Granulosicoccus antarcticus IMCC3135: one gene and its partner. The protein of the gene in region 1 interacts with the protein of each later gene in a pairwise test. Links are inferred from orthologs where the notes say so. Each region holds a gene or a part of one and is shown on either strand. Other genes may lie near its edges. The genes, in order: IMCC3135_RS02145 and ileS.

The links.
Region 2: the proteins of IMCC3135_RS02145 (region 1) and ileS interact in binary tests that used the Escherichia coli proteins (3 or more experiments, as listed by UniProt). The link is inferred for Granulosicoccus antarcticus IMCC3135 from one-to-one orthologs.

The regions. Positions count from the first base shown.
Region 1 is NZ_CP018632.1:454,526-468,893, reverse strand. Bases 11,610-14,368 are described here. They hold IMCC3135_RS02145 (sugar ABC transporter substrate-binding protein), read right to left. Parts: upstream 13,569-14,368; coding sequence 12,651-13,568; downstream 11,610-12,650. Other genes in these bases: IMCC3135_RS02140 (LacI family DNA-binding transcriptional regulator), read right to left, coding at 13,781-14,368; IMCC3135_RS02150 (sugar ABC transporter ATP-binding protein), read right to left, coding at 11,610-12,539. Outside these bases: GT4 family glycosyltransferase PelF, read right to left, coding at 1-602; IMCC3135_RS02195 (hypothetical protein), read right to left, coding at 599-1,603; IMCC3135_RS02190 (PelD GGDEF domain-containing protein), read right to left, coding at 1,593-2,987; IMCC3135_RS02185 (hypothetical protein), read right to left, coding at 3,003-3,602; UDP-glucose 4-epimerase GalE, read right to left, coding at 3,606-4,637; IMCC3135_RS02175 (histone deacetylase family protein), read left to right, coding at 5,057-6,085; IMCC3135_RS02170 (NAD(P)H-dependent flavin oxidoreductase), read right to left, coding at 6,132-7,232; IMCC3135_RS02165 (HNH endonuclease), read left to right, coding at 7,790-9,262; IMCC3135_RS02160 (ceramidase domain-containing protein), read left to right, coding at 9,312-10,010; IMCC3135_RS02155 (ABC transporter permease), read right to left, coding at 9,994-10,974; more of IMCC3135_RS02150, read right to left, coding at 10,983-11,609. UniProt on the Escherichia coli protein: Part of the ABC transporter complex RbsABC involved in ribose import. Binds ribose. Also serves as the primary chemoreceptor for chemotaxis.
Region 2 is NZ_CP018632.1:342,980-358,023, reverse strand. Bases 7,394-10,828 are described here. They hold ileS (isoleucine--tRNA ligase), read left to right. Parts: upstream 7,394-7,793; coding sequence 7,794-10,628; downstream 10,629-10,828. Other genes in these bases: lspA (signal peptidase II), read left to right, coding at 10,631-10,828; ribF (bifunctional riboflavin kinase/FAD synthetase), read left to right, coding at 7,394-7,797. In the rest of the region: IMCC3135_RS01655 (ABC transporter ATP-binding protein), read left to right, coding at 1-743; IMCC3135_RS01650 (ABC transporter permease), read left to right, coding at 746-1,612; rplU (50S ribosomal protein L21), read left to right, coding at 1,827-2,141; rpmA (50S ribosomal protein L27), read left to right, coding at 2,184-2,453; Obg family GTPase CgtA, read left to right, coding at 2,539-3,708; proB (glutamate 5-kinase), read left to right, coding at 3,701-4,822; rpsT (30S ribosomal protein S20), read right to left, coding at 4,891-5,154; murein biosynthesis integral membrane protein MurJ, read left to right, coding at 5,235-6,788; more of ribF, read left to right, coding at 6,820-7,393; more of lspA, read left to right, coding at 10,829-11,137; ispH (4-hydroxy-3-methylbut-2-enyl diphosphate reductase), read left to right, coding at 11,141-12,094; IMCC3135_RS01595 (ABC transporter substrate-binding protein), read left to right, coding at 12,129-13,370; IMCC3135_RS01590 (carbohydrate ABC transporter permease), read left to right, coding at 13,389-14,417; IMCC3135_RS01585 (carbohydrate ABC transporter permease), read left to right, coding at 14,434-15,044. UniProt on the Escherichia coli protein: Catalyzes the attachment of isoleucine to tRNA(Ile). As IleRS can inadvertently accommodate and process structurally similar amino acids such as valine, to avoid such errors it has two additional distinct tRNA(Ile)-dependent editing activities.

The DNA of each region.
Region 1 (14,368 bases):
CTGACAATCTTTGCCAAAGTGAACAAAGGCCCGTGCATACTTCTGACAGACCAGAAAAAATGATTGAAATCCAGACCCGGCGGCGCATCGTTGTACTTCTCTCGAATGGTCTCCCAGGCATCTTTATCCTGCTGCAATTCCTCTTCTGTAATCGCATCCGGCCCTACCAGCAGCTCGGTAAAACGCGCAGCCACGTTACTGCGCAAGGTGTGACCTCGAGGAGCTGAGGCTGCCGCTCGCAGCTGCGAGTGCAGGACATTGTTGTCGATAAAGCGTTGACGACTACGTAACTTGTCACCTGATTTTCTTGCCCAACCTCGAACCCTGGAAATCACCCCGCTATCCACTGGCTCCGGTATGGCAGATTCCAGTAACCAGTGCGTTTCCAGATGCACGACATTATCCGGCAACTCATAGGCAGGCTCTCCCTGAGAAGCGGCCTCGGCTCCCAGGTAGATGATGGAGAAGCTCAAATGAGGCATGCCCTCAATCATCTGCTTCACCCAGGTAGATACACCGCCACGTACATAAGGGAATGTGCCTTCCAGCAACAGGCAGACATCCGCCCGCGCTTCGGGGTGATAATGTGGCGAGCTATTCATGCCCAGTACTCCGCCACATGAGACAACGGTGGATAGGCTCTGATAGCCGGGTCAAGTTGCTGCAGAAGTACACGCACTTGCTTGAAGTCATGAAGCATGAAAGCTGTCTCTGCCAGATAGGGCGTTACCTTGTCAGCTGGCATGCCCAATGCCCGCGCACGTTTGAATGCAATGTTGGCACGCCGGGTGTCACCTTGTAGCAATGAGACTCTGCCCAACACAAAATGCGCATTACGATTAATGGGCAATGCGGCAACAGCCTGAATGGCAGCCTTGCCGGCTTTGTCCAGCAATTGCTGACGGGCAATCGGCTCACCTTTCTCCAGCGTCAACAGCTCCCAGTAGTTGCTTGCAATCTGCAACCAGGCATTGGACATTTCTCGCCCTTCAGCCTCGGCAACCTGTGCTTCGAGTTGCTGGATCTGTCGATTCAGCTCACTGACCTTACGATCCAGCATCTTGTAGGCTGTAAGGCGAATGCGCTCATCCTTGTGTCGCATGGCCTGCTTGAATGTGGAGACCGACAAGGAAGCCTGAATGCTCCCCGCCGAAAGCACCTTGCGGTAAAGATCCTCCTCATTATCCGAGTACATCAGATGCTCTTCAAAACCACGACCATCAACGGTCGTTGCCTTGCGCCCGACAGGAGTGGTAAAAGGCAGCTCGGCGCGACGGGTAATATTCCAATAGTCCGGCTCTCGTTTTCGTAGCCGTGAATAACGCTCACCCAGATAGAAGGCGGCAGCACCACCCACAGCGCCGACTACCGGCATCAGCAGAATGATGGCAAACAGCAATGCATGAAAACTGCGCGCCTGCGTTGTCGTTCGCAGTAGTTTGCCGACACAGAACGTGGCAGACAGACTCAGCAGCATATGCAGCATCAGCCATGACAGATTGGATGGCATCCACTGACGAGCCGACACCAGATCAACCAGCAGCAGGGCTTGCCCCAGTGCCGATAACAAGAGTCCCGCCCGCCAACTCGCTCTAGGCAACATCAGAGTGTTTCCCCTGAAGGTCACTAGCGTTTTTCGAAGGTGTCATCTCGGCCTCAAGCGTCGCCATTCCGATATGCTTGCCCAGAAACTCCATACACAGTGAACGATCATCGTGTTGTTGAATGCACTTGATCTGCCTGCCCTGGATGAGACTGTCAAACGAGACCTTGAAATTCTCCTTGACGGCATTATCGATACGCGCCAGAAAGGCATCCCCCTGCTCTCTATTCATCAATGGCATGAGCAGACACAGCACGGTCGACCCATCTTCAGCAACCGTCATCCAGGATGCATCCAGACTACGGATCGAAGTACTGACATAGCTGGCGACCTCGATGGATGAAGCCTCAGTACCAAACTTGAACGACATCAGTACCGACTCCGTATTATGAGATTGAGCAAATCGGAGTGCGATATCCAGCTCGGCCATGAACCAATCGGTACGAGAGGTAGCCGTGCCCTTGGAGCGAGTCAGCATGTCGCCGACATAGTTTCCCAACAACGCCAGAATATTCAGATTCTGCTGCTGAAACGCCATGAAGTGCATGTCCTTGATAGCCAGCACACCATGCATACGCCCGTTTGTATCAACCAGAGGCACAACCGCCAGCAAGCTGTTTTCGTGATGTTTTTCATCCAGTGATTCCAGCTTGATACTGACCAGTTCATGCGCTTTGATCGCAGTTCGCAGAATCGGATCAAATACTGGCAGATCAAACATGTCGCCATGAATAGCCACAGGTCTCGGGTCAATACGATTATCACTGGTCATCGCATACAGTCCTGCTACCTGAATAGAACAGAACTGCGAAAACACCGCCATCAATTCGCTGCCTGCCTGCAAACCATCGTCTCCTGAAGACAACACAGGTTTGAGTCGCTGCAGTGCCTCACGCAAACTCAAGCGTTGCCCTGCCATATGCTCTTCCAACTGACCATGAGACACTTTCAACACGTGGTAATCAGTACTGAATTCCTTAAGTCTGTGGCGCAAGTATTGATTCTCTGCCTCCGACTGCCTGCTGCGTTTGCGCCAGGCTGAGGCCGCATCCCCCACAACCAGACTCATGACCAGAGTACCCAGCGACAGAGTCACCAGCTGCGTACCTGTCTGAGCGCCTGCGAACATCGGTAAATTAATGAACACACCTGTCATCACTGCACAAGCAACGCCCCAAAGGCTGCCATAACGAGCCGCAAACAACAGCGCGCCTGCCATTACCCAGGGGAAGCCCGCCTGCAATCCAGTGGGATCCTCTGCGAACATCATCAGCCCACCCAGCGGCAACAAGCAGGCGAATACGACCAGCTCGATAATGCGCGTACGGGTCGACCCGCCGGGCATTCTGAAATGCGCCAATATCCTACCTGGAATCTGCTTCATGACTGGTACCCGTGCTCAGTGGCTGACGTTATCGAAATGCACGCCTTCAAGCAGATCGTCTATAACCGTATCCGCCAACGCTGGCAGGCTGGCATATCCCCACCCGGTACGCGCCGCATTGGCCTGCCAGAGAACCTCACCGGTGCTGATGTCTACAAGCTTCATATTCAAGCCAACAACCGGCTCTTTGTCGGCACCTGTACGATAACTCCACTCATTGATGGTGCCGGTAAAGCCATAGCGATAGCCATTTTTTCTGGCCCATTCCATGGCATCGTTGAGTTGCCTGGCAGGGTCAAGTAAAGTACGCAGACTGACCTTTTGCATCGGTGCATAGACTGCGACCTGTCGCACACCCCTTGTTCGCAATTGCGTCTCCAGCATGGTCAGCGCCTGACTATCTGCCTGTGGCGCCTCGGACAGATTATTCATGGGCAGCAAAGCCCAGCTTTGCGCCGCATCTGCATTGACAGCCGGAGTACTTGTCAAGGTAGTACAACCGGCACTTATCGCCATGAACAGCCCCGCCGCCAGACTCGCCAGGCATCGCTTCATTTTTCGCCCTCGCAGCATTGAGCGATACGGCGCAGTCACGGTATCCGTTGTCGGCAACATGACTCAGGTGTTTCCTGCTTGTTTTTCAGCAGTTTTGGCAAGAATCTTCTTCTCCCAGTCCAATGAGGTCTGTACGATCACATCCAGATCATCAAACTTTGGCTGCCAATCCAGTGTCTTGTGAATTTTTTCTACTGCCGCAATCAATGCCGGTGGATCTCCCGCCCGTCGTGGTTGTTCTTCTACATTCAGCGGTGCGCCATTAAGCCTGGAGGTAGCATCAATAACCTGCCGTACACTGAAGCCTTTGCCATAACCACAATTAACCAGAGTCGACTGCCCTCCCTTGCGCAAGTAGTCAAGCGCTGCCAGATGCGCACTGGCAAGATCCGATACATGAATGTAATCGCGAATACCCGTACCATCCGGCGTGGCGTAATCGGTGCCAAATACAAGCAGCTTTTCGCGCTTACCCAACGCAACTTCTGCAGCCACTTTGATCAACAGAGTCGCATTGTGTGTTGATTGCCCTATGCGACCATCTGGATCCGAGCCAGCAACATTGAAGTAGCGCAAGATCACATGGCGTAAATCGGTGGCATAGCTAAGATCCTTGAGCATATGCTCGGACATCAGCTTTGACATACCATAAGGATTGATCGGCGCCGTTGGCAATTCCTCTGAACACGGTTTTGTATCGTCTTCAGGAATCCCATAGGTAGCAGCCGTGGAAGAGAAGATCAGCTTGTCGATACCTGCCGCCTGACAACACTGCAGCAAATTAAGCGTATTGCCCGTATTGTTACGATAGTACTTCAACGGATTCTCAACACTTTCGGGCACGATTGTATGTGCGGCAAAATGCATGACTGTGTCAACATCATGCTCTTCAAGAATACGCCGCACCAGTGCTTCGTCACCGGTATCGCCTTTGACAAGAGTGCCATACAGCACGGCTTCCTCGTTGCCCGTGGACAGATTGTCCAGCACGACGATTCGCTCACCACGCTCGCCCAGTAACTTGACAACATGACTACCAATGTAGCCGGCACCTCCGGTAACGAGGATGCTCTTCTTGTTTTCGGACTCAGACATGGATGGAAAACTCACGCGTAATCTGCCTCAATTACCGGTATATGTCGTCCATATTGGAGGTGCCTTGAGATGTCTTGCCCGTTTCTGCAAGCTCTGAACATGGCACTGCAACTGCGCAGTGGCTTTTGGCCAGATATTTCCTTTTACGAAGAGCGTTTATGAGACCCAGGCGCGCAGCACGGCAATGTATCGACCAAAGAGCGGAAATCTAAAATGGAGCTTTTGCTTTTGAGGATCATCTGGCAATCTCAAAACTGTAACCCTCCACAATGCCCCACTATCGTCTTGGTGCCATAAAGTAACTTCTCTGCACGACAGTATAAAAAATGCCAATATTACGAATGGACCAGAAAACTGGCCAGTCTCACAATCCCTACATTTCATCTCCCACGCGTATTTGAATACTGCCTGATTACTCCATGAAAACTATTGCCAGTACCGACCACGTCCTGCACTTCCCTAAAGCAGAGCTTTCCGGAGGCGAACTGGTGCGCCCCTATGAATGTCCAGAACGCTGGGACTATATTGTCGAGGCATTGGCCAACAGTGGTTTCAGCGCCCCACAAGCGCCCACACCACTGGACATGGCAACAGTAGAGAAAGTCCACGGTGACGACTATCTGCGTTTTCTGGCTCAGGCCTGGTCACTATGGGAAGCAGAAGGCTACCAGGGTGAAGCCTTGCCCATGGCGGTGCCAAACCGTCGCATGCAGCAACGTGAACCCGAAAACATCAACGGTAAACTGGGCTATTTTGCCGGTGCCACCGAAACCGCAATAACCGCTACTACCTGGCAGGCGGTGCAAAGCAGTGCCGCCTGTGCACAAACCGCCGCTCGCCTGCTGGGCACCTCGGAAACCTCAGCCTTCGCCCTGTGCCGACCACCCGGACATCACGCTGGCTTCGATTTGTATGGCGGTTATTGTTTTCTGAACAATGCAGCCATTGCCGCTCAGCAACTTCGAGACGCCGGCGCCTCGAAGGTAGCTATCCTTGATGTCGACTTTCATCACGGTAATGGCACACAGGACATTTTCTACGAACGCAATGATGTGCTGTTCGTATCCTTGCATGGCAACCCAGGTCATGCCTTCCCTTATTTTCTGGGCTACGCCGATGAAACCGGCAAGAATGAAGGTGAGGGCTACAACATCAACTACCCCATGCTGCCTGGTACCCGCTACAGCGTCTGGTCAGATGCACTGACCGATGCGCTGGACAGGATCGATCAATACTTCCCCGACGCACTGGTTGTCTCACTCGGCGTTGACACCTTTGAACGAGACCCCATCAGCTTCTTCAAGCTGACCAGCGACGACTTCACACGCTATGGCAATGCCATCGGCAAGCGCAAGCACCCGACATTATTTGTCATGGAGGGCGGCTACGCCGTGGAAGAAATTGGTATCAACACACGCAACGTATTGCAAGGATTTCTTAACGCCTGAATATAAGCCAGCGGGGTAATTCAGTCAGACAATCCAGCCTGATAAATCAGTCCAGTAAAGCCTGCGTACCTTGCCATATGTCATCAACGATATCAGCAGCTGGCAACGCCTTTGACATTCCAGCTGACTGACCTGCCCAGGCCTGTATTGCGTCAATATTGTCAGCTCGAGTTGCAGCCTGACGCATAGCTTGCGTCAGGCCACGTTGAACCGGGTAAGGCGCAGGTACCGGTGCTTGTGAAGCAGTAGCAGCATCCACATATCGGGTTCGTATTGCTCGCCCCAACCTACCCGAAAAAACACGTGTTGCCACCGTCTCCTCAGGCAATGTCTGGCCAATGGCATCGGCCCATGAAGGCGATATGCCTGACTCTTTCGCTCGCAGAAAACCTGTTCCCACCTGGACCGCCGATGCCCCCAGTAATAACGCTGCTGCTGCACCTCGGGCGTCAGCAATGCCTCCCGTTGCCACAACAGGAATATCCACAACATCAACAATGGCAGGTAACAGCGAAAACAATCCAACCAGAGACTGCTCTGCATCAGCGGCTTTGAATGAACCACGATGTCCACCTGCCTCCATACCCTGAGCAACAATGACATCCGCACCTGCATTCGCCGCAATCACAGCTTCAGTCACAGTGGTTGCGGTTGCAAACCAGAGAATGCCTCGGCTTTTCATGGCAGCCAGCATCGCCTCTGAATACACACCCATGATGGAGGAAATAGCCACTGGTGCAGCCTCCAGCATCGCATCACATTGCTCACTGAATACCAGAGGCGCCGGTGGCGTGGCGGACGCGGATTGAACCGACTCTTCATGCCCCATTTCCAGCTCCCAGCTGGACAAAAACTCATTTATTTCTGCTTCATGTGCTGCGTCACGCACAGGTTCTGGGTCTGGAATCCAGGTATTCAACTGAAACAACCCTGTGGACTCTGCCCGAAAATCTCGCCCCCACTGCTCTATCCCTGCGGGTGGCATCAACAAAACACCACAAGCGCCAAGACCACCGGCATTGGCTACAGCGATGGACAAAGAGGCAGGACAGGCACCCGCCATAGGGGCCAATAACACCGGAACCCGCAGACCAAGACGCTCTGCAAATTCATTGGCACGTTTGAGCGATGCGTGAATTTTACTCATTGTCATATTCCTAACTGAATTACCGGTACCGGGAATGATTGATAGTCTCGCACAGCTCCCGACACCAGGCTCGACTTATTGTCGCAGTCACGGCCGCAACTCTGCGGCACAGCAGGGCTGCATCGGCAAGACCAACCTTCTTTGCATCACTTTACTACCTTTCACGCTGAATCGATATGCAATAGGCATTGTATGTTTGAGATAGAGACAAATCACTGGCGATAAAGAATACGCACTAGCAATACATCAAACAGATCTTTTAAGCTATATTTATATACAGTATATTTATTTGACCAAATTACATCATCTATGTATATTGATATTACTAAGGAGGGCATGAATTCATGGAAGATTCAACCAGAACAACTGAACGGAACAAAACAAATACTACAAGCCCTAACCATAGAAAAAACAAAACCAAACCCCATGTAAAGAATACCTCATTTGGCACAGACTGCTTCGATGCTGACACACGAGAATCCTTCGGCCGAAACCTCCGTCTATTCATGTCTCTCACTGACGGATCCGCCATCCCTCCTGACTCTGAGCGTTCTAACATGGCGATGCCTGACGAAGCACCTGCCATAGCACGTCGACTGAAACAGATTGGCGAAGACATATCTTCGGGCATGGCAGATCAACTCGAATTACTGGTCCGATTTGACGACCTGGAAGGCTGGAATACTTCCGGCTCCCGTCACTGTGCAGCCTGGATGAATCTTGAATTGAGCATCAGCCTACAGCTGGGATGGGAATATCTGAGGGTCGGCCGTAAGCTACGCAGCCTTCCCATCACTCAGGCATTGTTCAGAGCTGGCAAACTCACCTGGTCAATCGTACGCCTACTCTCACGCGTGGCAAATAAAGACAACGAAGCACTGCTGTGTCACACAGCCTTGGACGCATCAGTCTCTGACGTAGAACGACTGGTCAACGAATACCGTTGGCAGCAGGATGCTGAGCAAAATATGGCCGATGGCGAGAACGCCAGAAGCTTGCAACAGATCGAAGCACGATCATTCGGATGGAGCTCGGCAAGCAATGGCAACACTCTCATCAAGCTGTCACTGCCACCCGAAATTGCCCAGGCATTTCTCAACAGTGTCGAGCAATCCTTGGCACAACTCGAAGAGTCTGACGCCTCCATGACACAACGTCGCGCCGATGCAGCAATCCTCATGGCAGAGAATAGCCTCCAGAACGCTGGCAGGGAAATGGCCACTGCTGATCGCTATCAAGTTATCGTCTCAGTGGATGCATCAGAATTACCTGTAAACAAGCCCACAGAACAAGACCAACAGCCACCCTCAAGTCCAATTCCGACAAAACGCCCTATCGTAAACGGAGCAGGCCCGATTGCCATCGAAACCGCTCGTCGACTGGCTTGCGATTGCAGCATTTCCACAATCACACACCAACACGGCGAACCTCTGGATATCGGCCGCAAATCACGCCTCTGGCCACCTGCTATGGCCCGCGCCATCAAGAACCGGGATCAACATTGCCAGTACTCTGGATGTACACAAACCCGGCACTTACAAATCCATCATATCCAGCACTGGGCCGATGGCGGCTCTACATGCGTAGACAACGGCATCTGCTTATGCAGCAAACACCATACTTTTGTACATGAAGGGGGATATCGTATTGAGCGCGTGAATGATCTCGAAACAGCGTTCGAAGAACAGTTCATTCGGCAACAGGCCACAGAACAGACCGACAACGAGATCGAAAAGGCATTACGCAACAGCCGTGAATCATTCGAGCTCGTACGCCAATCAGATCCAACCCGCTTCCGGTTTCGCGTTGTGAACAAGGATGGCCTGGATATTCGTGATATCAGTGAGGCGCAAAAATCAGAGAAGCAACGAGATGAATTTGCCGAATCAAACTACGATAATTACTCTACACGCGTAGACCAGCCCTTATACGACTGCCAACAAAAATCTGGCAGAGACACCGACACACTCTCTACTCATTGGCCCGGCGTCGCAGAGCAGGCAGAATGCTATTGTGCTGCACACGCCTGACCATTAACCCAGTGGCTTCCAGCCCTATTCAACGGATCAACCCAAGCACATGAGCGCCAGCGCAGCATTGATCGACCTGTATTGCGAACGCACGAGTGCTGAGCTCTGGAACGAGCCATTGAATGCCTTAAGCAACATTGCCTTTGTGCTGGCTGCCATCTTTGCATGGCGATGGAGAGCGCGTCGTCAACAAGGAGATATCTGGGAAGCCTTACTCATTGTGCTGGCAGGCTCCATCGGTGTGGGCTCCTTTCTGTTTCATGTCTTTGCCAATAGCTGGTCACAGTCTGCCGACGTTATTCCCATTTGGAGCTTTGTGGCTGGCTATGCATTACTGACTATTTATCGCTCTACAGAACATAATCTGACAAGAACACTGCGCATCAGTGGCATTGCCATGTTCGTGACTATTGGCATTTCCTATTTTACTGGTCAGGATATTGTCAGCGTAAACGCCACCAGCACGCTGCCCCTCAACGGCTCATTACAGTACGCACCAGCGCTGGCGGCATTGCTTATCTTTTCGATAATTGCCTGGCTAAGAGCTCACCCCGCGAAACGCCACATGGCCGTGGCGAGCCTTGTTTTCTGCACCGCATTGTTATTCAGAACCATCGATTTGACTAGCTGCGAAGCCACTCTAGGCATGGGCACTCATTTTGTATGGCATCTACTCAATGGGTTGATGGTCGGTATTTTGCTGCATGCGATGATTGTCAGAATGCCGCCTATCAAGAGGCATATTTAGCGCGATAGTGATCCAGGATAACGGCCACGATGATGACGACACCAGTAATCATCTGTCGCATGAAGTCACTCAGTCCTAGCAGAATAAGGCCATTGGCCAATACTCCAATAATGAAAACACCGAGCAAGGTGCCGATAATTGAACCACGGCCGCCATTCAGACTGGTGCCACCTATGATGACGCCTGCAATGGCATTCAGCTCAAAGCCGATGCCTGCAATAGGGCTTGAGATATTCAGTCTCGCCATGTAGACGATCGCCGCAATTCCAGCCATCAGACCACAGATAGTGAACGCTGCGACCTTGTATCGAAAAACACGATGACCGGCTAATCGCACAGCCTCTTCATTGTTACCAATACCGTACAGAATTCGACCGAACACGGTTCTGGTCAGCACCACCCATGCAACAAATACCAGGCTCAGGGCAACCAGAAATACGATGGGAACTCCATAGAAAAGCTTCGAACCGAATTCTTCAAACTCAAAGGGAAACGAGTAAATGGTGCGTGCATCACTGATGTGCAAACCTGCACCGCGTGCAATGTTGAGCATACCCAGCGTCACAATGAATGAGGGCAATGCCCAGTAAGCGGTTATCACACCATTCAAAAGACCGCACAGGAAACCAGCAGCCAAGCCGGCCACACACGCCAATATGATGAGCTCTGCAGGCCCCATGCCCTCTATTGAAATTGCCTTGCCGGCAACGACGGCTGCGAAAGCCATTACCGAGCCCACCGACAGATCGATACCGCCTATAAGAATAACGAACGTCATACCAATGGCGAGTATCAGATTGATGGTGACCTGACTCAGGATGTTCGTAATATTATTGCTACTGAGAAAGTGCTCTGTCGTTACCGAAAAGAACACGATGAGCAATAGCAAGGCGATGCCGATTCCGAAACTCTCCAGAATAGACTTAATGGAATACTTGCCAGCTGTTACTGATGTAGAGCTCATTGTTCGCGTTATGCCTGTTGCTGCGAGTTCGGGCCTTGCCCATACGCATACTGGAGAATGGTCTTTTCGGAAAATTCCGAACGATCCAGATTTCCTGATATCTGGTGATTAGCCAGAACCACCATACGATCACACAGTGTCATCAGTTCAGGTGTTTCCGACGACACTACAAGTATGGCCATTCCCTCACTAGCCAGCCCTTTGATGATCGAGTAGATCTCGGCTTTAGCGCCCACGTCCACGCCTCGGGTTGGCTCGTCAAGCAATAGTATTCTTGGCTTACTTTCCAGCCACTTTGCCAACACCACCTTCTGTTGATTACCGCCCGACAAGCTTGATGCATTATGACTGGCGTCCCCATACTTCAACTTGAGCTGACTGGCGCGATTCTCAGTCATTGCTTTCTCATCCCCGAAGCGCATGAAACCAGCCGTGCTGACATCTTTCAGGTTGACCAGTGACACATTGGCAGCGATGGACATGTCGAGTATCAGCCCCTCATCCTTTCGATCCTCCGTAACAAATCCAATGCCGGCCTTGATGGCCTCATTCGGATTTCGAAAACGAATGCTTTTCCCATCCAGCTGTATCTCGCCAGACAGAATCTTGTTAACCCCAAACAGGCTGCGTAAAATCTCAGTACGCCCCGCCCCAACCAGCCCCGCAATACCGAGTATTTCACCATAACGGAGCTCAAAACTGACGCCCTGCCCGTGCGGATTCTGGACATGTACAAGTTCTCGGACACTTAACGCAACTGTATCCAGTATGCGTTGTTTTCCGTCATTACCCGTATCGGCTTGCAGACTGGAGCCGATCATATGCTGCACAACACGCTCTGGTGATGAGTCTGCAATATCCTCTGTTATGACAGTCTTGCCGTTGCGAAAGACTGTGACCCGATTGCAGATTCTGAATACTTCATCAAGATGGTGAGATACAAATACGACGGTCACACCTTGCACCTGGATGGATGCCACTATTTCGAAAAGACGTTCTTTCTCCCTGTCGGTCAACGTTGCCGTTGGTTCATCCAGAATTAGAATGTCACTTTTGGATTGTAGGGCTCGTGCAATTTCCACCAACTGTCGATGAGCAATACCCAAAGACTCGACCTTTGTCGACACATCGACATCCGACAAACCAATGGCATCCAGCGCTGCACGCGCCCGTCCCATCATCTCTTTTCGATCAAGGAAACCGAAGGCACGACGAGGCATGGCTTCGATACAAATATTTTCGGCTACCGACAAATAGTTCAGCAGATTGAATTCCTGATGAACAACCTGAAGTCCTCTGTCTTTCGCCTCTCCGGGATGAGCCGGACTATAGGATTTACCCGACAGCGTAACAGTGCCTTGATCCCAGGAGAATGCTCCAGACAAGGTCTTTATCAATGTGGACTTGCCTGCCCCGTTCTCCCCTACCAAGGCATGCACTTCACCTTTACGCAGATTGAAACTGACGCCATCGAGCGCCTTCACGCCACCAAAATATTTTTTCAGGCCAAGGCAGTCAAGAATAGTTTCATGACCGGAGGGATTAGCATTGCTTGGGGAGTTCATCAGATCAGGTCTGTCAGGACAAGAAGTAAACATTCAAACCGGGCAGTTGTGCATCTTCTTCAAAAGATGCACAACTGCCGAAAGACTCCAGCAATTAACTGGAGTGAGGTATTACTTGGTTACCAGCTCAATCGGTGTCTTGACCCAACCTTCCAGCTGAGGTGCACCGGCAACAACTTCAAGCGCCTGATCGATTGCATTGGCGGCCATATCCGTACCAAACTGATCCACCGTTGCCAGCATACGACCATCGGCAATCATGGGACCGACAGCGCCAATATTGTCAAAGCCTACAACGAGAATGTCAGTACGACCCGCAGCTTCCAGTGCCTTGACAACACCAACTGCCATTGAGTCGTTGGCAGCCATGACACCTTGAATGTCAGGGTGAGCAGTCAACATGGTTGAGAATACGCTATTGGCCTCTTCAGTTTCCCAGTGTGCCGTACGGCTGTCGAGAAGATCCAATTCGAACTCAGCAATAGACTCTTCAAATCCCAGTCGACGCTCGGTTGCATTATCGGCACCCGGATTACCTTCAACAATAACGACCTTACCGCCCTTACCCAGCTTTTCTGCCAGAGCGTCGCCAGCCATTTTCGCTCCACCGCGATTATCAGGACCAACGAAAGCAAGTTCAAAACCCTGCTGCTTCTTTGCGTCCATATCCAGAGCGACGTCAAAGTTGATGACAGTAATACCAGCCTCCATTGCTTTCTTCAATGGTCGAACCATGGCACGAGAATCTGCAGGTGCAACAACAATGGCGTCTACGCCCTGTGTAATGAAGTTCTCAACAGCATTGATCTGTGATTCGAAGTCTGTCTCGTTCTGCATGCCGACTGCCTTGAGCTCGTAGTCACCCCGAGTCGTAGCGTGTGCCTCGGCACCTTCCAGCATGTTCTGAAAAAATTCGTTGGCCAGTGATTTCATGATCAACCCGACAACAGGTTTCTCTTCTGCATGGGCAGAACCAATCGTCAACGCCACACCTAGTGCAACGTACTTAACAGCATTCTGTAGTTTCATAGCAAACTCTCTGTTCCACTTTCCAAGTCAGTAACCGAAGGCCAGGAATGTTCGAATTGGTGAATAAATGAAACGATTCATATTCCAAGCCAGATCATCCTAGTGCCGCTCTGTTGATATGTCAACGAAACTATTCTTTGGTACACATTTTTCTAACTTGAAGGAACCTACATATTCCACAGCGTCACGGATTCCGAGGAATTGGCGTGATTTCACTGCCGCGCTTCAGCAGTAGAGTCTCGTACCACCAGCTCGCCTTCGATTGTCTTGATTCGTGATTTATTGATACTTCCAAAGACCATATCCATGGCGCATTCTGCCAACAGATCTGTCTGCTGCCTTATGGTTGTCAATCGCGGAACGACCAGTGCGGCAAGATCTATATCGTCAAAGCCTGTAATGGAAATATCCGCGGGAACCTGAAGCCCCAAGTCCCTGGCAACACGCAGAGCACCAATTGCCAGTTGGTCACTCGCCGCAGCAATGGCGGTAATTTGCGTTCCTGCTGTGGTTTTAAGTAACTTTCTGGCAATCTGCTCACCAGAGCCATAATCAAATTTACCGTGATGAATACGAAGTTTCACGCGCTCACCCTTAGCGCTCAGATGTTTGATTCTATTCACAAAACCAGCCTTTCTAAGACGCCCTACTTCTGTATCCTGCGGACCGGCGATATAGGCAATGTGCCGATGCCCCAGCCCGTATAGATGATCGGCAATCAACGCTGCACCCCGCTCATGATCTGTGGCAATCAGAGGGTAACGCCCCAATCGCCTATCGAGCGATACGATCGGCACATC
Region 2 (15,044 bases), 110 kb from region 1 along the record:
GCCTCAGCCATGCCTACGGCGAAACCACCGTTCTGCAGGACATCAACCTGCAGGTCAGTGCCGGCAAGATTCTGTGTATCGTCGGTCCGTCAGGATGTGGTAAATCGACACTACTGCGATTGATGGGTGGCCTTGAAAAACCGTCTACCGGCATTGTCACACTGCAGGGAACGCCGCCTCAAGGCTGCCTGAATCCACTGACCTATATCTTCCAGGACTTTGCATTGCTGCCCTGGCGCAATGTGGCCGACAACATCAGCCTGGTACTGGAAGATCACCACCTGAGTCGGGCAGAACACGAGCAGATCATCAACGACGTGCTGAGCCGGACTCGCATGAGTGATTTTCGCCATGCCTTGCCGCGCCAGCTGTCCGGAGGTATGAAACAGCGGGTCGCCATCGCCCGTGCCCTGGCTGTCAAACCGGCCGTTCTTTTGATGGACGAGCCGTTATCGGCTCTGGACAGTCAGACCCGTGAGCTGTTACTCGAAGATTTATTGCAGCTTTGGACAGCCGAGCCTTTCACCGGGGTCTATGTAACCCACAACCTGTCAGAGGCTGTCAGGCTGGGCCATGAAATTGTTGTGCTATCGCGCCATCCAGGACGAATTTTCGAGACAGTTTCGATGAGCACACCGCTAAGCGAACGCGATTTCAACAACGCTGAAATGGAACAGACCCGCCAGCATCTATGGCAAATGATGCGCGATGAAGCCGCCCAGGCCGATCGGGAACTGGTCTGAGAATGAGCAAGCAACCAGCCTCGACAACCACCAGCCTGACAACGGCACCGATTACCGGACAGGCAACCGACGTGAAAACCATCAATGGCATAGAAGTACCTTTCAGAGGCGCAGGCTTTGCACCGCGACCGATACGTGGCGTCGCCATCGCCCTCTTCATCGTGCTCATCCTGGTCGCTGAATGGGGCACCAGAACCGGCTATATCTCCAATCTGACGCTTCCACGGCCCTCTGATGTCTTTGCCACTTTCCAGCAATTGTGGAGTAGCGGACTACTGTGGCAACATCTGGCCCCCTCCCTGTCGCGTCTTGCTGTCGGCGCCGCTCTTGGCGTGAGTGTCGGTACGGCCACCGGCATCCTCATTGGCCTGTTCTCATTGATCCGTGCTGGCCTGGTGCCGCTGGTGGCCGCTCTCTTCCCCATTCCCAAGATTGCCCTGCTTCCGCTGTTTGTCATCTGGTTCGGTATTGATGAGACTTCCAAATACGCGTTGATAGCCTTTGGTACTTTCACACCGACGGTTGTTGCCACTTATGGCGCCGTCGATAACGTGGACCGGACACTGATCCGCATGGGTCAGAGTTTCGGGCTAAGCTGGTTTTCAATTGTCCGCAAGATTGTCATTCCCGGAGCCATGCCAGGCATTCTTTCCGGCTTGCGAGTCAGCCTCGCCATTGCCATCATTCTGTTGGTCGCGGCCGAAATGCTCGGTGCGGAGTACGGCATCGGTGCTTATATTCTGGAAGCCGGCTCTCTGTACGATCTGGAACGATTGTTTGCCGGAGTTGTCATCTTGTCGGTACTCGGTGTGTTGATCAGCACACTGATTGGCTGGATTGAAGGCAAAGTACTGCACTGGCGCGGTTGAAACAGACGAATCGTCTGCACAAACGGGCTGCAAATCCATCAGATTGGCGGTGAATACCGTTACGAGCATCAAGTTGCACACAATGTGCACCGCTAACGATTGACGATGAGTATTTATCACTGGTATAGTATCTGGCTGTTCGCGGTTACTTACCGCACATCAATGCGCAAAGTGCCCGATGCAAGTTTGGGCCTCAGTTTCAGGACCAGTTATCATGTACGCGGTAGTCAAAACCGGTGGCAAGCAGTACCAAGTAAGCGAAGGTGACCGTTTAAGGGTCGAAACCATCAAGGCGGAAGCCGGCAGCGACGTCACTCTTGACGAAGTGTTGATGGTCAACGATGGCGAAACTGTCAACGTTGGTGCGCCTTTGATCGCAAACGCATCCGTCAGCGCCAAGGTGCTTTCGCATGGCCGTGGCACAAAAGTCACAATCATCAAGTTCAAGCGCCGCAAGCATCATCGCAAGCAGGCCGGACATCGTCAGAATTACACTGAGCTACAAATTACCGGCATCAACGCTGGCTAGTTTTTCGGCCCAATCGTATAGAAATCAGTCAGGTAATCAGTCATGGCACATAAGAAAGCAGGCGGAAGTACTCGCAACGGTCGCGATTCAGAATCCAAACGCCTCGGCGTGAAGAAGTTTGGCGGCGAAATCGCAATTGCAGGCAACATCATTGTTCGCCAGCGCGGCACACGCTTCCACGCGGGCGTCAACACAGGTATCGGCAAGGATCACACGATCTTCGCCAAGACCGACGGTGTTGTCACCTTTAGTGTTCGCGGAGCCAACAACCGCAAGTTCATAGACATCATCCCTGCAGCCGTAGAAGGCTGAAGCCCTCGGTTACTTTTTATGTAACAAGCAGGACTACAGCAAAACCCGCCTAGTGCGGGTTTTTCTTTGCCCGAACAAGAATCTCATGAAATTCGTCGACGAAGCTCGAATCAATGTAATAGCCGGTGACGGCGGGAACGGCGCGCTTGGATTTCGCCGCGAGAAATACATTCCCAAAGGTGGCCCGGACGGTGGTGACGGAGGTGATGGCGGCAGTGTTTTTCTGCGAGCCACCGAAGGCCTGAACACACTGGCCGACTTCCAGCATCAGCGCACCTTCCTCGCAGAGCGCGGAGCAAACGGTCGCGGGCAAAATTGCTCAGGCGCCGGCGGCGAGGATTGCATTGTCGACGTACCCGTAGGCACCGTTGCAAGAGACCGTGCCAACGACCAGATAATCGCCGACATGCAGCAGCCAGGTCAGATGATCGAAGTGGCCAAAGGCGGCTGGCACGGCCTAGGCAACGCGCGTTTTAAAAGCTCCACCAACCGCGCACCTCGAAAAACAACTGACGGAACGACCGGCGAACGACGCGAGCTCATGCTCGAACTGAGCGTACTGGCCGATGTCGGCCTGCTGGGCATGCCCAACGCCGGCAAATCGACTCTGATTCGCCAGCTGTCCTCAGCACGCCCCAAAGTTGCTGACTATCCCTTTACAACGCTACACCCCAATCTGGGCGTGGTCAGCCTTGAACCTCATCGCAGCTTCGTGATGGCCGACATTCCAGGCCTCATTGAAGGTGCCGCCGAAGGCCACGGACTAGGCGTGCGATTCCTCAAGCACCTCAGCCGCACACGTCTTTTGCTGCATCTCATCGATGTCATGCCGATTGATCAGAGCGACCCTGTCGCAAGCGGCATCGCGATCGTTAACGAGCTGAAGAAACACAGCGAAGTCCTTTACAAAAAAGAGCGCTGGCTGGTACTGAACAAGACGGATCTGCTAGGCGGCGATGATGCTGATGAACACTGCGACGCCATCATCAAGGGACTGGGCTGGACTGGGCCGATCTATCGCGTCTCGGCGGTAACCGGCGCAGGCACACGCAGCCTGGCCTCCGACATCATGAAACGACTGGAACTGTTGCGCGAACAGGACGCGGAAGAGAAGGAGGCGGAATACGCCAGACTATCCAAACGCACCAACAAGATCGACATTGTTGGCCAGGTAGCCTCTGAACAGATTCCCGAGCAGACTCCTGACCAGGCCTCAGACAAGAACCCTGACGAGGTGCCGTCGGACGATGCGTGACCGTTTGCGCTCTGCCAGACGCTGGGTCGTCAAGGTAGGCAGCTCTCTCCTCACCGCCGATGGCAAGGGCCTTGACCATGCCATCATTGAACAATGGACCACCCAGATAGCTGCACTACTAGCCGACAATCGACAGGTTGTACTGGTATCAAGTGGCTCCATTGCCGAGGGCGTCGCCCGCCTCAAACTCCCCAAACGCCCCACACGCGTCCACGAGCTGCAAGCTGCAGCTGCCGTCGGACAAATGGGACTGATCCGCGCCTATGAAGCTGGCTTTGAACGCTATGACCAGCTAACGGCACAGATACTCCTGACACACGACGATCTTGCTGATCGACGACGCTATCTGAATGCCCGGGCCACCCTGTCCACACTGCTGACCCATGGCGTTCTGCCCATCGTGAACGAAAATGACACGGTCACGACCGACGAAATCAAACTGGGCGACAACGACACGCTAGGCGCCCAGGTTGCCAATCTGATTGATGCCGATGTGCTGGTATTACTAACCGACCAGAACGGCCTGTTTGACAAAGATCCTCGCTCAAACCCAGACGCCCAACTACTGGAACGCGCCAACGCCAGCGACCCGAACATACTTGCGCTCGCAGGACCTCCCGGCAGCAGCATCGGCAGCGGCGGCATGCGTACCAAGATACTGGCCGCCGAACGGGCAGCCCAGAACGGCACCACCACTGTCATTGCCAACGGGCGCGAACCCAATGTTCTGCTCAGGCTGCGCGATGGCGAACCCCTGGGAACCATGCTGACCAGCGACCAGAAACCTCTGGACGCGCGCAAGCGCTGGCTGGCAGATCATCTGCGGGCCAAAGGCACGGTGACACTGGATGAGGGAGCCTGCCGAGTATTGAAGGAGAAGGGCTCTAGCCTGCTTGCGGTAGGTGTGCGCGCATGCTCAGGCGAATTCTCTCGTGGAGAACTGGTTTCCTGCATCGACAAGGAAGGTCGTGAAGTTGCGAGAGGGCTGACCAACTACAGCGCAGCGGATACTCGCAAGATACTGGGACAGTCCAGCGATCAATTCGTACAACTGCTGGGCTACTCCGGCGAACCGGAACTGGTACACCGGGACAACATGATTGTCTTCCGGTGAGCAGTTTTTCGATGAACCGGGAAAATCCCGATTACATCAGACTCGGGGCCTTACGGCCCCGGCCGGCATTACGCCAGAGCACGAACCTGAGCGTTGAAACGGCTCTTGTATCGCGCTGCCTTGTTCTTGTGAATCAGGCCTTTTCGAGCCATGTGATCCAGAACCGGAACAGCTTCTTTATAAGCAGTTTCGGCTGCGCTTTTGTCACCGGCAGCAAGTGCCGAGAATACGCGCTTGACCATCGTACGCATCATCGAGCGTTGGCTCGCGTTACGTTGACGAGATTTTTCGGCTTGGCGAACGCGTTTACGTGCCTGTGCTGTGTTTGCCACAGAATACCCTCTAGCTTGAGATTACTGAATTCAGCCGTCCTTTATACCCTCAATGTCACTAAAAGTCAATGGCAAGCACGATGAAACCGGCAAATCTTGTCCGTTCTGGGACCATTGTCGGATTTATGACCTTGCTCTCGCGGGTATTGGGCTTTGTACGAGACCAGATACTGGCAATCGTTTTTGGTGCTGGCGCGACAACCGACGTTTTCCTGGTTGCCTTCAAGATACCCAACTTCCTGCGTCGACTGTTTGCCGAAGGCGCTTTTGCAACTGCCTTCGTACCCGTATTCACGGAGTACAAGGAGACACGCAGCAAAGCGGCGCTGGTCGATCTGGCAGCACACGTCTCGGGCACGCTCACCATCATTCTGCTGCTGGTGAGCACACTGGGCGTCATGCTCAGCCCGTTACTCATCATGTTGTTTGCACCAGGCTTCATCGATGAACCAGAGCGCTTCGATCTGGCCACTCGCATGCTGCGCATTACCTTCCCGTATCTGTTCTTCATCAGCCTGGTGGCTTATGCCGGCAGCATGCTCAATACTTTTGGCAAGTTCGCCGTACCCTCCTTCACGCCGGTTCTACTCAACATCTGCATGATCGCTGCGGCTCTGATTTTCAGCCCCTTCTTCAGCGACCCTATCGTGGCTCTGGCCTGGGGCGTATTTGCGGCAGGCGCTGTCCAACTGTTTCTGCAATTGCCATTCCTACGCCAGATTGGCTTGATGCCACGTCCGCGCTGGGGCTGGAAGCATCCTGGAGTACGCCGCATTCTCAAACTCATGGTGCCCGCTATTCTGGGCTCATCGGTGGCGCAGATAAACCTGCTACTGGACACCGTGATCGCCTCCTTTCTGACGGCAGGCAGCCTGAGCTGGCTCTATTACAGCGATCGTATGCTGGAATTTCCGCTCGGCATGCTGGGAGTCACTCTGGGCACCATCATCTTGCCCCGGCTCGCTCGGGAACACTCATTGAACTCACCTGACGATTTTCGGCGCACCCTGGACTGGGCCATTCGCCTGGTACTGATACTGGGCCTGCCTGCAGGCATCAGCCTGATGATCCTGGCAGAACCGATGCTGTTGACGCTGTTCGGCTATGGAGAGTTCAAAGCCAGCGACGCCACCATGGCCAGTTATAGTCTGATTGCCTACGGCGCCGGACTACCGGCATTCCTGTTGATCAAGATCTTCGCTCCGGCCTTCTACGCCCGTCAGAACACCCGCACCCCCGTCCGTATTGGCATCATCGCTCTGATTACCAATATGGTCTATAACCTTTTGTTTGTATTACCCATGATCTGGATGGACTTCATTGCCCCACATACGGGCCTGGCACTGGCAAGCTCACTCTCCGCCTGGCAACAGGCGATCATGCTGTATCGCAAGCTGGGCACAGACGATATCTACCAGATATCACCTGAGGTATGGGCATTCGCCCGCCGCAGTCTGGGTGCCGTTGTGGCGCTGACTGTTGTACTGTTGCTGTTTGCGAGCATCCAGTGGCAAAGTTTTGGAGCCCTTGGTAGGCTAAGTCTGTTGGCAGGGGTAATTGCCGGCGGGGCCCTCACCTATGCACTGGGATTGTTGCTCGCCGGAATACGTCCTCAACAACTGGCCAGCCCATGAGATCTTCTCTCCCTGTCAAGACGTTCGCCCCATGCAACTGATTCGTGGCCTCAATCGTTGGCCGGATAACACCGAGTCTGTCGTGACCATCGGCAATTTCGATGGCGTGCACCTTGGCCATCAATCCATGCTCGCCTCGCTGAGGAGCGCAGCAGATACTCATCAATTGCCTGCCACGGTCATCAGCTTTGAACCGTTACCGCAGGAATATTTCATGCCTCAATCGGCACCCTCTCGCCTGCAAGGCTTGCGTGACAGGGTTCGCAGTATTGAAGCCAGTGGTGTTGATCGGTTGGTATTGCTGGATTTTGACTCCCACTTTGCAGAACAGTCCGCCGAAGATTTCATCAGCGATGTGCTCATTGAACAACTACAGACGCGACATCTGATCATTGGCGACGACTTCTGTTTCGGCCATAAACGTCGTGGTAACTTCCAGATGCTGACGTCGGCAGCCAAAACCCATGGATTCACGCTCCAGCGGAGCCATACCTGCCTGCAGGACGAGCACCGCATTTCCAGTACGCGTGTGCGCGAGCATCTGAGCAAGGGAGAGCTGGCCGCGGCAACAAGCCTGCTGGGCCGCCCCTATCGCATCAGTGGGCGCGTGATACACGGAGAAAAAGTCGGGCGACAGCTGGGGTTTCCAACCGCTAATGTTGCCCTGGGAGTACTGCGACCGGCGTTACGTGGCGTATTTGCCGTCTGGGCCTGTGACCTGGAACGCGGAACGCGCCACGCAGCGGTTGCCAATCTGGGCGAACGCCCCACGGTTGGGGGACGCAAGCTACTTCTGGAAGTACACCTGCTGGATGCAGAGGCCGATCTGTACGGTCATCATCTGGCAGTAGATTTCATTGCCCAGTTACGTCATGAACAGCGATTTGCCTCTTTGGATGAATTAAAGATGCAGATCGCCCGCGATGCAGACGCTGCGCGCGAACTGATGAAAGACCAGATGACATACACTGACCCACTTTGTTCGACTGACGAAGCAAGACAAACGTGACCGATTACAAACAGACACTGAACCTGCCCAAGACAGATTTCCCAATGCGCGGAAATCTGGCCAACCGCGAGCCGCAGATGCTGGCTGGCTGGAACCAGATGGAGCTGTATCAGCACATTCGCGAGCAATCCGCGGGCCGGCCCAAGTTCATTCTGCATGACGGCCCTCCTTACGCCAATGGCGATATTCACATCGGCCATGTGGTGAACAAGGTCCTCAAGGACATGATTGTCAAATCTCGGCAGCTGGCAGGCTTTGACGCCCCTTACGTGCCTGGCTGGGATTGCCACGGACTGCCCATCGAGAACAAGGTAGAAGGACTGATCGGCAAACCGGGAGTCAAGGTCACCGAAGGCGAGTTCCGCGCCAAGTGCCGCGAATATGCCCACGAGCAGATCGCCAACCAGAGCACTGAATTTCAGCGCCTTGGCATCATTGGCGATTGGCAGGCACCTTACCTGACCATGAACTTCGACAACGAAGCCAATATCGTGCGCGCACTGGGCAAGATCATCGAAGCGGGTCATGTCTACAAGGGCACCAAACCGGTTTATTGGAGCTGGGGTGCTCATTCCGCCGTAGCCGAGGCTGAGATCGAGTACGAAAACAAGACTTCCACCGCTATAGATGTCCGTTTTGCACCACGCGACAAGGCCGCTGTCCTATCGCTGTTCAAGACTGAGGATGATGGCAGTGCCGTCAATATCGTTATCTGGACAACCACCCCCTGGACCATTCCAGGCAATCTGGCCATCACGCTGCATCCCGAGCTGCAATACGCACTGGTTGCCGTCAATGGCGAGCGACTGATCATGGCAGAAGCTCTGGTCGATGAAGTCATGACACGTTACGGCTTCAGCGATGCGACCATTGTGGGCACCGCCCTGGGCGCCGAGCTTGACGGTCAACTATTCAAACACCCTCTCTATGAGCGGGACAGTCTGTTGATCATGGGCGACTATGTCACCACCGATGCGGGCACCGGCGCAGTGCATACAGCACCTGATCACGGTGTCGACGATTTCTATGCCGCCAAGAGCCATGGCATTGGTCTGCTGGACTACGTCAACGATCACGGCCTCTTTCGTGAGCACGTCGAACTCTTCGCCGGTGAGCACGTCATGAAGGTAGACGCGCACATGATAGAAGAGCTGGAAAGCCGCGACCGCCTGATCAAGCACGAGAAATATCAGCACAGCTATCCCTATTGCTGGCGCACCAAGACTCCCATCATCTACCGCGCCACACCTCAGTGGTTCATCGGCATGGAGACTGAAGGACTGCGACAGGACACGCTGAGCGAGATCGACAAGGTTGAGTGGATTCCCGACTGGGGCCAGTCACGCATTCGCGGCATGATCGCCGGCCGTCCTGATTGGTGTATCTCGCGACAGCGCTACTGGGGTGTTCCCATCACCTTGTTCCTGAACAAGGAAACGGGCGAGCTGCATCCGGATACATCATCATTGCTGGAAAAGGTCGCCCTGCGTATTGCCGAGCAAGGCATTCAGGCCTGGTTCGATCTGGAACCTGTGGATCTGCTGGGCGATGATGCCGCACTGTATGACAAGGTTACGGATGTTCTGGATGTCTGGTTCGACTCAGGCACCTCCTGGATGCATGTACTCCAGCAAAACGAGCAACTGAGCTACCCCGCAGATCTCTACCTGGAAGGCTCAGATCAACATCGTGGCTGGTTTCATTCATCCATCCTGACCAGTGTTGCGATCAATCGCCAGGCGCCTTATCGCCAGGTACTGACACATGGATTCACTGTCGATCAACAGGGACGCAAGATGTCCAAGTCGCTCGGCAATATCATCGCGCCACAGAAACTGCTGAAAACCCTGGGTGCGGATATCGTCCGTCTGTGGGTCTGCTCGACTGATTATCGGGGCGAGATGACCGTCTCCAACGAGATACTCGATCGCACCTCCGACGCCTATCGACGTATTCGCAACACGGCCCGCTACCTGCTCAGCGCCATCAACGACTTTGATCCAAAGCTGCATACCGTTGCACCTGAGGACATGCTGGAGCTGGATCGCTGGGCAGTTGACTGTGCACTTCGTACCCAGAGCACGATCCAGGAAGCCTACGAGTCATACCAGTTCCATACGGTTTATCAGACCATTCATCATTTCTGCTCGATCGATATGTCCAGCTTCTACCTGGACATCATCAAGGATCGCCAGTACACCATGGCAACCGATAGCCGCGGCCGTCGTTCAGCCCAGACTGCGATGTATATGATCACGGATGCCCTGGTGCGCTGGATAGCGCCTGTTCTGAGCTTCACGGCCGATGAAATCTGGCAGCATCTGCGCCAGCATTCAGAGACTGACAAGGCATCACGGGCGCCAACCATCTTCACTGAGACCTATCTGGACACGCTCTACCCACTGGGTGATAGCACAGCAGTCAGCGCCGAAGACTGGCAGGCTCTGTCGCAGATTCGAGATACTGTTTCCAAATCACTCGAAACCCTGCGTAGTGCCGGTGAGATTGGCGGCGCATTGGAAGCCAGCGTGACGCTCTATGCCTCTGCAGAGCTGGTCCAGACACTGGACAAGCTGGGTGATGAGCTGCGCTTTGTCTTCATTACATCCACAGCCCAGGTTGCCCCACTGGAGCAGAAGCCAGAGAATCTGGAAATACAAGTCGCGAACGGCTCTGAATATGCCATCAGCACTGCCAAGGCCACTGGCGAGAAATGCGTGCGTTGCTGGCATGTGCGAGATGATGTCGGTTCTGACGCGGAACATCCGGAAGTCTGTTCACGCTGCATCAGCAATGTGCATGGTGCCGGCGAAAAGCGAGCCATTGCCTGACCATGTCCCATTTTTTACGCTTTGGCCTGGTTGCCATCATAGCCGTACTGGACCAGATCACCAAGATCTGGGCCGATTCGACGTTGGCGATGTACGAACAGATTCCTGTTACCGGGTTTTTCAACATTACCAAGGCTTACAACTACGGAGCTGCCTTCAGCTTTCTTGACAATGAAGGCGGCTGGCAGCGCTGGTTTTTCACAATTGTCAGCCTGGTTGTCAGCATTGTATTGTGTGTGTGGCTGTATCGCATGCAACGTGCCGAGCGCTGGCTGAGTCTTGCTATTTCACTAATCCTGGGAGGCGCTATCGGCAACCTGATCGATCGTGCCTGGCATGGGTATGTCGTGGATTTCATCCAGGTGTACTGGCAGACCAGCTATTTCCCCTCCTTCAATATCGCCGATGCCGCTATCAGCTGCGGCACGGTTTTGCTATTGGGTCTGACGCTATTCCAGAAAGATGGACCAGCGACTGAGTCTGCAGACACCGATAAACCGGCATCCTGAAATATGAAAATTCTACTCGCCAATCCTCGCGGCTTCTGCGCAGGTGTTGACAGAGCGATTGAAATCGTTGAACGCGCCATCGAAATACATGGCGCCCCCATCTACGTCCGTCATGAAGTAGTCCATAACAAGTACGTCGTCGACGGACTGCGCGACAAAGGCGCTGTCTTCGTCGAAGAACTGGACGAAGTGCCAGACGATGCCACTGTCATTTTCAGTGCGCATGGCGTCTCACACGAGGTCGAAAGCACCGCCCAAGGGCGTGGCCTGCAGGTGTTCGATGCAACCTGCCCATTGGTGACCAAGGTCCATCTGGAAGTTGTCAAGTACGCCAGACAAGGCAAAGAGGTGATCCTGATCGGCCATGCCGGACACCCCGAGGTTGAAGGCACCATGGGTCGCTATGACACCAAAAACGGTGGCCGCATCATTCTGGTGGAAAAACCAGCTGATGTAGCAACGCTGGAAATCAAGAATCCGGAAGATCTTGCCTTTGTATCCCAGACAACCCTGTCGGTGGACGACACTCAAGAGATCATCGATGTGCTGCGTCAGCGTTTTCCCAGTATTGCTGCACCAAATCGGGATGACATCTGCTACGCCACACAAAACCGCCAGGATGCGGTGAAAAAGTTGTGTGAAGAGGTCGACCTGTTATTGGTTGTGGGCGCCAGCAACAGCTCCAACTCCAACAGACTCGCAGAGCTGGGCGAGCGTGCTGGTGTGGAATCACGCCTGATTACGCGCGCCATCGATATTGACAGCGCCTGGCTGGTCGGCAAGCAAGCTGTCGGTGTTACCGCCGGTGCCTCTGCTCCCGAAATACTGGTCAATGAAGTGCTCGAACGACTGCGTCAAGAAGGTGGCCAGACAGCCATTGAATACGAAGGAATCAAGGAAACCATCACTTTCTCCATTCCCAAGCCCTTGCGACGTATTGACCGCCCAGCCTCCTGACTTCTGACCCCACCTCATAACCCTCTGAACCACCATGAAAGCAAAGTTGAACTTACTCGCCGTAACGGTGGCTCTGATGACGTCGATCGGTTTCGCGCAAGCTGACTGCGACATCAGCTCAGGCTCAGTCAGCCTGCTGTCGGACGATTTTACAGCCATGCATACGGTTGCCAATCGCGCTCAGGAATGCGCCAGCGACACCGTGGACGTCAGCAAGAACCAGACAGCTGAGCACAAGAACATTCAGGTGCCCGCTCTCAGCGCCAACCCCTCCACCTACACAGTGGCTCTGGTACCGAACAACTCTCTGCCGCCATTACTCAACGATGATCTGGTACGTCCTCTGGACGACCTGATTGTCCGATTCGGGCAGAAACTGCAGGACAACCAGCTGGTACGTATCGATGGCCAGGTGAAGGCAATAGCCTTCCTGGTCAATACTCAACATCTGTGGTTTCGCAAGGATCTGCTGGACAAGGCAGGCCTGCAGCCACCCACCACCTACGAAGAAATTCTGACAGCCGCCAAAGCACTGCGCGAGCAAGGCATCATGGAGTATCCGCTGGCGTTGAATCTGAAACCCGGCTGGGATCTGGGTACCGAATTTCTCAACATGTACGCAGGCTTTGGCGGTGAACTGTTCAAACCTGATTCGGCAGAGTCCAGCATCGAAGGCAACGCTGCGATCGAGACACTGAACATGCTCAAGGCACTCAGTGAATACATGAACCCGGACTTTGCTACCTTCAACACCAATGAAGTGGCTCGCCTGTGGGCGGCTGGGGAAGTAGCCATTTACAACGGCTGGAACTCGCGCACCAGCGCCGTCCTGGACCCGGAAGGCACATCGCTACCCATCGTTGCAGCCAACTCTGTGTTTGCGGCTGCACCGACCGTTAATGGGGGCGAGATGCCTGCCAGCTATCTGTGGTGGGTCGGCTTTACGATCGCCAAAAACACATCTGAAGAGGATGCTGAGGCATCCTTCATCGCCATGATGCACGCCATATCACCCGAACTGCTTGAAGAACACGCTGAAGAGGCGGTCTGGCTGATAGATGGCTACCAACCCACACCAGCGGCAGCGGGCGCGTTCGAGACTGTCAAAGCCGGTGCAGAGTCTTTTCCGATGCTGCCCTATTTAGGTCTTCTGCATACAGCGCTATCAGACAATCTGAGCGAATTTCTGCAAGGCAAGGAAAGCGCTGAACAGGCACTCGCAGATGCGACACAAGCCTATACAACGACTGCCAAAGAAGGTGGTTTTCTCAAATAAGAGCTTTTGCCTCTGATCATGAGACACCGGCAATTTCTGCTTTTCATACTGCCCTCGGCTCTGATCATGCTGCTGTTCATCGCCGTGCCGGTTCTCTCGGTAGCCTATCAGTCCTTGTTCGTTGAACATGAACAAGTCATGATTCCGGTGGAGAGCTGCGGCCCCTTTGGCTGCAAACAGGAAATGCATGTGGACACGCAGTCCATGGCCATTCTGGAGCAGGCCAAACCCATGGGCCAATACAATGGCCTGGGCACCTACACCAATGCCACGCACCTGGCTGTTGACGAGGTACAGTCCATCTGGCAAGAGCGCACGAGTCTGGGTGCGGCATTCAGCCAGATACTCAATTTGCCTTTCTACAAGGCCTTGAGCTTTACTCTGAGCTATACCCTCATCGTCACGCCATTGGTAATTCTGGCAGGCTTCATCATCGCCCTGGCGGTCAATACCCTGCCCGCTTTGCTCAAGGGACCGGTGATCTTCTTTTCACTGCTGCCCATGATCGTGACACCGTTAATCGGTGCCATGATCCTGTTCTGGATGATCGATTCCCGTGGCCTCATCGGCGCCAATCTGCAACTGCTGTTCAATGATCCGACCCTGTCGTTGAAAGCCTCGCCCGCATTGACCTGGCTGACCTTGATGATCTATGGGGTGTGGCATTCAACGCCTCTGAGTTTCATCATCTTCTACGCCGGCCTGCAAACCGTACCCAGGAACATTATCGAGTCAGCTCATGTCGATGGCACGAATCGCTGGCAGCGCATTCGCTATGTTGTCTTGCCCCATCTGGCCCCTGTCGCCATCTTCGTCGCCTTGATGCAGCTGATGGATAACTTTCGTGTGTTTGAACCCATTGTCGGTTTGAGTGCCCAGGCAAATGCCTCCTCTCTGAGCTACTTGATCTACAACGACTTGCGTAGCAATGACACACCGCTGTTTGGTTCGGCCGCAGCCACCTCAATGCTGACAATACTGGGCGTGATCGTACTGCTGATGCCAATGGTGCTACGCACCTGGCGCGGCTTTCACCACAAGAGCTGAAGCAGCGAATCGCATCATGATAATTGGCAGTCGCGCGTATTCACTATTTTTCAAGATCCTGGCGGCAGGCGTCGTACTGCTATGGATCATGCTCGCCGCACTCCCCTTTCTCTGGACACTCTGGGGCTCATTCAAGGTTGAAGCCGACTTTCTGTCACGTACCGACTGGATGAGTGCACTGCTGGGCCCGAATACAATTGAGCGCACCGGTGATGCCTTTACCTCTGAGGCTTACCAGGGCGCCTGGATTGAGCAAGGTTTCTGGAAAGCGGCTATCAACACGCTGATTGTTACTGTATCAGTAGTTGTATTATCACTATTGATTGGCACACTGGGCGCCTATGCGCTGGCACGCTCCGGATTTCGTTATGCCTTCTGGCTACTGATAGCGGCTCTGGTGTTCCGAGCCATGCCGCACGTGACATTGGTATCAGGCTATTTGCTGCCATTTTTCGAATTGAATATCTGGGGTTATCTACCCACCACCATTATCGTACTGGTGGCCATCAACCAACCATTTACACTCTGGATGCTACATTCTTTTTTTCTCACTATTCCCAGAGAAATTGATGACAGTGCCATGATTGATGGTTGCACCCAGTTTCAGGCATTCCGATATACCGTCCT